Regions from separate parts of the Citrobacter sp. RHB25-C09 genome, predicted to be linked through region 2. Evidence: riboswitches for the same ligand, from Rfam matches in the RefSeq annotation. Region 2 holds a riboswitch; each other region holds the start of a gene.
The links. Region 2 has a riboswitch for thiamine pyrophosphate ahead of thiB (thiamine ABC transporter substrate binding subunit). Riboswitches for the same ligand answer to the same signal wherever they lie in the genome.
Positions count from the first base shown of each region.

Region 1: linked by a shared signal. The riboswitch ahead of thiM (hydroxyethylthiazole kinase) and the one ahead of thiB (thiamine ABC transporter substrate binding subunit) in region 2 are both predicted to bind thiamine pyrophosphate.
Region 3: linked by a shared signal. The riboswitch ahead of thiC (phosphomethylpyrimidine synthase ThiC) and the one ahead of thiB (thiamine ABC transporter substrate binding subunit) in region 2 are both predicted to bind thiamine pyrophosphate.

Region 1 covers NZ_CP057483.1:2,763,947-2,766,214, reverse strand. The annotation lists gene HVY19_RS12960 (fimbrial protein) at 1-546, shown strand, start outside; gene HVY19_RS12955 (RcnB family protein) at 596-922, opposite strand; TPP riboswitch at 1,168-1,264, shown strand; gene thiM (hydroxyethylthiazole kinase) at 1,296-2,084, shown strand; gene thiD (bifunctional hydroxymethylpyrimidine kinase/phosphomethylpyrimidine kinase) at 2,081-2,268, shown strand, end outside.
Region 2 covers NZ_CP057483.1:848,481-850,748, reverse strand. The annotation lists gene sgrR (HTH-type transcriptional regulator SgrR) at 1-1,129, shown strand, start outside; TPP riboswitch at 1,162-1,289, shown strand; gene thiB (thiamine ABC transporter substrate binding subunit) at 1,322-2,268, shown strand, end outside.
Region 3 covers NZ_CP057483.1:4,072,522-4,074,789, forward strand. The annotation lists gene nudC (NAD(+) diphosphatase) at 1-6, opposite strand, end outside; gene rsd (sigma D regulator) at 104-592, shown strand; TPP riboswitch at 645-797, shown strand; gene thiC (phosphomethylpyrimidine synthase ThiC) at 884-2,268, shown strand, end outside.

The DNA of each region.
Region 1 (2,268 bases), 1.9 Mb from region 2:
GGGGCCATTATTCCGTTAGTGACCACGTTGAATCTGGATTATTGCCAGGGGAATGTCACAAACTGCGCTCTGGACAAAAAAATCAATTACACCATCAATTTTCTTATGGATCTCGATATTACGACCTGTGCGTTTGGTGACCAGGAGATTGATTTGGGCACTATAAATATCAACGACCTGAATAAAAAGCCGTTCGAACTTCATCCCGTACAATTTACCTGTCAGGGGAGCGGTTCAGGAAGTCTGAAATTTACCCCGGATAACGTTGTGTTCTATTTTGAACCGATCAGTCCATTGGCGACGGATGCCGTGACGTTGACCAATGACTATGGCACATCTTCCGCCAGTGCAGGTGCGGTGGGATTTCAGCTATCAATGGATGGAACGACAAGTATTGGATATGGCAGTTCCCACCCCTACACGTCGTCAGCAGTTACGGGAGGCACCGTGCCAATAAATATCTACGCACGAACTCGAACCTATGAAGGGAAAGTGACGGCAGGTGAAGCCATGAGCAGAGTGAAAGTGGTTGTCGATTATCATTAAAACGTGTTCAAAGCAGACCATTTACGCACCCTTATGCGGGTGCGTTTTTTTAGCGATGATAAAAAATTTCGCCATCATAGGCTTTAATGATCTTGCCATCAGCGTCGCCGATCAGCACATACGCGCCCCCCATGTAAGTCCAGTGCGTTCCGGCGTCCGGTGCAGGTAAATTACGCAATTGCCACTGTTTGATATTGTATTCACTGGTGCGATACATTTCCGGCACCGTATCGCCCGGTTTGAAATGAATGAAGTCGGCGACAAAGCTGCTGAGTTCGTATTGATCGATCCCCTTGGTGGCAGCAGTTGCAGCAGGTGCGGCCCACACCGTACTGGACAGGAGGAACAGCGTGCCCAGCACCCATTTATTTTTCATACTTCTACGCTCTCCAGTGTTAAGTCTGCTAAATCAGTTGTGTATCTTTCCCGTGATGCAATACACCTGACAAGCACGTGATTGTGAAATTCCCATAAATATCGTAACAAATGTAACCTTACGCTCTCTCTCCCCCTTCAATATAGAATATATCCGGAATTGGTCGTGGAGATTTACCTGCCCCTTTCAGCCCTTGCAATAGGGTTTTGATTACCTTAGGCTGCATGCACTACATCTCTTTTATGTAGTTTGACTCGGGGTGCCCTTCCTTGCGAAGGCTGAGAAATACCCGTACCACCTGATCTGGATAATGCCAGCGTAGGGAAGTCAGACACTGCTCGTGTCACTTCTTCGCGCGGGCAGGAGCGTAATCATGCAGCCTGACCTGCACAGCCGCACCCTGGCGGCTCGTACCTTGCAACAATTCCGTATTCTTTCACCCTTAACGCATTGTATGACCAATGATGTTGTACAGAGCTTCACTGCCAATACGCTGCTGGCGCTGGGCGCTTCACCGGCAATGGTGATTGAACCTGAAGAAGCCAGACAGTTTGCCAGCGTGGCCGATGCGCTATTGATCAATGTCGGCACGCTCACACAGTCACAAACAGCGGCAATGCACGCGGCGGTTACACAGGCGCATACCGGAAAAACGCCGTGGGTGCTGGATCCCGTTGCGGTGGGCGGACTCGATTTTCGTCGCCGCTTCTGTCTTGAGCTGCTTTCTTTACAACCAGCCGCCATTCGTGGCAACGCGTCGGAAATTCTCGCGCTGGCAGGAATGGCAGCCGGTGGGCGCGGTGTCGATACGACGGATACCGCCATTGCGGCCTTACCCGCTGCACAAGCGTTGGCAAAGCAGGTTGCGGCTATCGTGGTGGTGACAGGTGAAACGGATTACGTCACAGACGACCAGCGTACCATCGCCGTGTCAGGGGGGAACCCTATGATGACGAAAGTCGTCGGCACTGGATGCGCGCTCTCTGCGGTAGTTGCGGCCTGTTGCGCGCTACCGGGTAATTTGCTGGAAAACGTGGCTTCAGGCTGTAGCTGGATGAAACAGGCCGGTGAGCGCGCAACGGCGGAATGTCACGGGCCGGGCAGCTTTATTCCGGCGTTTCTTGATGCGCTTTACAACCTGGATGCGGAGGTGCAGTTATGAAACGAATCAATGCGTTAACCATCGCCGGCACTGACCCCAGCGGCGGCGCGGGCATTCAGGCCGATCTTAAGACATTTTCTGCTCTTGGCGCTTACGGTTGCTCAGTGATTACGGCGCTGGTGGCGCAGAATACGCGCGGCGTTCAGTCGGTATACCGGATCGAACCCGATTTTGTTGCTGCCCA
Region 2 (2,268 bases):
CCCATTACACTGGCGATTTTTCCTGCGACCGGGGATCCAGTTTCATCATGGCCGCGAACTGGAGATGGACGATGTTATCTCTTCACTTACGCGGATTCGGACGCTACCGCTTTATACGCACATCAGCGAAATTGTGTCGCCAACACACTGGACATTAGATATCACGCTTTCCCAACCGGACCGCTGGTTTCCGTGGCTGCTCGGTCAGGTGCCCGCAATGATTCTGCCGCGCGAGTGGGAGACGTTGAACAATTTTTCCAGCCATCCCATTGGTACCGGCCCTTATGCGGTAATGCGTAACACCCGCAATCAGCTCAAAATTCACGCCTTTGACGACTACTTTGGCTACCGTGCGCTGATTGATGAAGTTAACGTCTGGGTCCTTCCTGATATTGGCGAGGAACCGAACGGCGGTTTAACGCTGAAGGGGCCGGTGGAAGACGAAAAAGCCATTGAAAGTCGCCTGGAAGAGGGGTGTTATTATCTCCTCTTCGACGCCAGAACCCATCGGGGCGCAAATAGTGAGGTCCGGGAATGGGTAAGTCGGGTTCTGTCACCCAGCAATTTACTCTATTGCGCCGACGAGCAGAACCAGCGGCATTGGTTCCCTGCTTACGGTCTGCTCCCCCGCTGGCACCACGCGCGCCCAGGACACGGCGAAAAACCCGCCGGGCTGGAAACCCTCACGCTGACCTACTATCGCGAACATGTTGAGCATCAGATCATTGCACAGATCATGAGTCAGTTACTGGCTGAACAGCAGGTTAAGCTGGAAATCCAGGAGATCGACTACGATCAGTGGCACGCCGGGGAAATTGAAAGTGATATCTGGCTGAACAGCGCCAACTTCACACTCCCGCTGGACTTCTCATTATTTGCGCACCTGTGTGAAGTTCCGCTGTTGCAAAACTGTATCCCAATAGACTGGGAAGCGGATGCTACACGCTGGCGTACTGGTGAGATGAACCTGGCAACATGGTGCCAGCAGCTGCTTGCCAGCAAAGCAATTGTACCGCTGATCCACCACTGGCTGATTATTCAGGGACAGCGCAGTATGCGTGGTTTACGCATGAACACCCTCGGCTGGTTCGACTTTAAATCAGCGTGGTTTGCGCCACCAGACCCATGATTGCTGCTTAGCAACAAAATCATTACACTAGGCCGTTCTCAACGGGGTGCCAGATAAAACTACGCAGAAGCAGCGTGAAGAATGATGCGTAGGGGCTGAGAAATACCCGTCGAACCTGATCCGGATAATGCCGGCGAAGGGATTTGAGGCTAGCGCTCAAAATCCTTTGCCACCCATCTATTGAGGTGCAAAGTGTTAAAAAAATATCTTCCATTCTTACTCCTGTGTGCAGCGCCCGCTTTCGCTAAGCCCGTGCTTACCGTCTATACCTACGACTCGTTCGCCGCCGACTGGGGCCCTGGTCCGTCAGTCAAAAAAGCCTTTGAAGCCGACTGCAACTGCGAACTGAAACTGGTCGCGCTGGAAGATGGCGTTTCGCTGCTCAACCGTCTGCGCATGGAAGGGAAAAACAGCAAAGCTGACGTGGTACTGGGGCTCGACAATAACCTGGTTGAAGCAGCCACGCAGACGGGTCTGTTCACAAAAAGCGGCATCGCCAGCGACACCGTCAACGTACCTGGCGGCTGGACGAATGACACCTTCGTGCCGTTCGATTACGGCTATTTCGCCTTCGTTTACGACAAAAACAAACTCAAAAATCCACCGAAGAGCCTGAAGGAACTGGTGGAGAGCGACCAGAAGTGGCGGGTGATTTATCAGGATCCGCGCACCAGCACGCCGGGACTCGGCCTGCTGCTGTGGATGCAGAAAGTCTATGGCGATAAAGTACCGGAAGCCTGGCAGAAGCTGACGGCCAAAACGGTCACCGTGACCAAAGGCTGGAGCGAAGCCTATGGTCTGTTCCTGAAAGGGGAAAGCGATCTGGTGCTGAGCTATACCACCTCCCCGGCTTACCATCTTATCGAAGAGAAAAAAGATCACTACGCTGCCGCGAACTTCAGTGAAGGCCATTATTTGCAGGTCGAAGTGGCGGCACGGACTGCGGCAAGTAAACAGCCGGAACTGGCAGAGAAATTCCTGGCGTTTATGGTCTCACCCGCATTCCAGAACGCGATCCCGACCGGCAACTGGATGTATCCCGTAACAAATATCCCTCTTCCAGCCGGGTTCGACCAACTCACCAAACCCACCACCACGCTGCAATTTACACCAGCCGAAGTGGCAGCTCAGCGTCAATC
Region 3 (2,268 bases), 1.2 Mb from region 2:
ATCCATAGCTCTTGCACTACCTTAGCTTCACTGGCATGTTGCTAACATAATTTTTACAATTTTTGAGTGAGCAGTTTTAAAATCTAAACTTCTGGAGTCGAACATGTTAAACCAGCTGGAAAACCTGACAGAACGCGTCGGTGGAAGTAATAAACTGGTTGATCGCTGGCTGCATGTACGTAAGCACCTGCTCGTGGCTTACAACAATCTGGTTGGCATTAGACCTGGTAAAGAATCGTACATGCGATTGAATGAAAAAGCGCTGGATGATTTTTGCCAGAGCCTGGTCGATTACCTCTCCACCGGACACTTCAGTATTTATGAACGTATTCTGCATAAATTGGAAGGGAACGGTCAGCTTTTAGCAGCGACAAAGATCTGGCCGCTGCTGGAAGCCAATACGCAACACATCATGGACTACTACGATTCCAGCCTGGAAACCGCAATCGATCATGATAATTGCCTTGAATTTCAACAGGCACTGTCGGATATCGGCGAAGCGCTGGAAGCCCGGTTCGTGCTGGAAGACAAGCTGATTATGCTGGTATTTGAGGCCATGCATGAGAACGCCAAAATCAAACGGCCTGCTTGAGTTCTGCGCAGTTAACGCGTAGTTTACAAATGTCCCCCTCTCAGGAGGGGAAGTTATCTTGTCGGAGTGCCTGTTTTTCACCTAAGCCGACGTAATGCCTCAGGGCAGCACGAAGGAATAAGTGGAAAGGGCTGAGACCGTTAATTCGGGATCCGCGGAACCTGATCAGGTTAATACCTGCGAAGGGAACAAGAGTAATTCTGCTTTATGCACCAGCCTTCACGGGCGGCGCACATCCATTACTCCATCCGTCGTCTGGCAAGCCACGTCCTTAATTTTATGGAATGAGCTATGTCTGCCACTACACCATTGTCCCGCCGCGAACAGCGCGCACAGGCCCAACACTTTATCGATACCCTGGAAGGCACTGCTTTCCCCAACTCAAAACGCATTTATATTCCCGGCTCCAGACCCGATCTCCGCGTACCGATGCGGGAAATCCAGTTGAGTCCAACGCTTATCGGCGGCAGCAAAGAGAACCCGCAGTTCGAAGAGAACGAAGCGGTTCCGGTTTACGACACCTCCGGCCCGTATGGCGATCCTGACGTGACGATTGACGTGCAACAGGGCCTGGCAAAATTGCGCCAGCCGTGGATTGACGCCCGTAACGACAGCGAAGAACTGAACGACCGCAGTTCAGCGTACACGAAGGAACGTCTGGCCGATGACGGTCTGGACGAACTGCGTTTCACTGGCCTGCTGACACCAAAACGCGCCAAATCAGGACGCCGCGTTACCCAGCTTCACTATGCCCGCCAGGGGATCGTGACCCCGGAAATGGAATTTATTGCGATTCGCGAAAACATGGGGCGCGAGCGTATCCGCAGCGAAGTGTTACGCCACCAGCATCCGGGGGAAGGTTTCGGCGCACGCCTGCCGGAAAATATTACGCCGGAATTCGTTCGTGACGAAGTCGCTGCCGGTCGCGCCATTATTCCCGCCAATATCAACCACCCGGAATCCGAGCCGATGATCATTGGCCGCAACTTCCTGGTGAAGGTCAACGCTAACATCGGCAACTCGGCGGTCACCTCCTCCATCGAAGAAGAGGTGGAAAAACTGGTCTGGTCGACTCGCTGGGGCGCGGATACGGTGATGGACCTTTCCACCGGACGATATATCCACGAAACCCGTGAGTGGATCTTACGTAACAGTCCGGTGCCTATCGGTACCGTGCCGATCTACCAGGCGCTGGAGAAGGTTAACGGGATCGCCGAAGATCTCACCTGGGAAGCCTTTCGCGACACGCTGCTGGAACAGGCGGAACAAGGGGTCGATTACTTCACCATCCACGCCGGCGTGCTGCTGCGTTACGTGCCGATGACCGCGAAGCGCCTGACCGGTATCGTCTCGCGCGGCGGTTCGATCATGGCGAAGTGGTGCCTTTCCCATCACAAAGAGAATTTCCTCTACCAGCACTTCCGTGAGATTTGCGAAATCTGCGCCGCCTATGACGTGTCACTTTCTCTTGGCGATGGCCTGCGCCCCGGCTCGATTCAGGATGCCAACGACGAGGCGCAGTTCTCCGAACTGCATACGCTGGGTGAACTGACTAAAATCGCGTGGGAATACGATGTGCAGGTGATGATTGAAGGCCCGGGTCACGTGCCGATGCAAATGATCCGCCGCAACATGACCGAGGAGCTGGAGCACTGCCACGAAGCGCCGTTCTACAC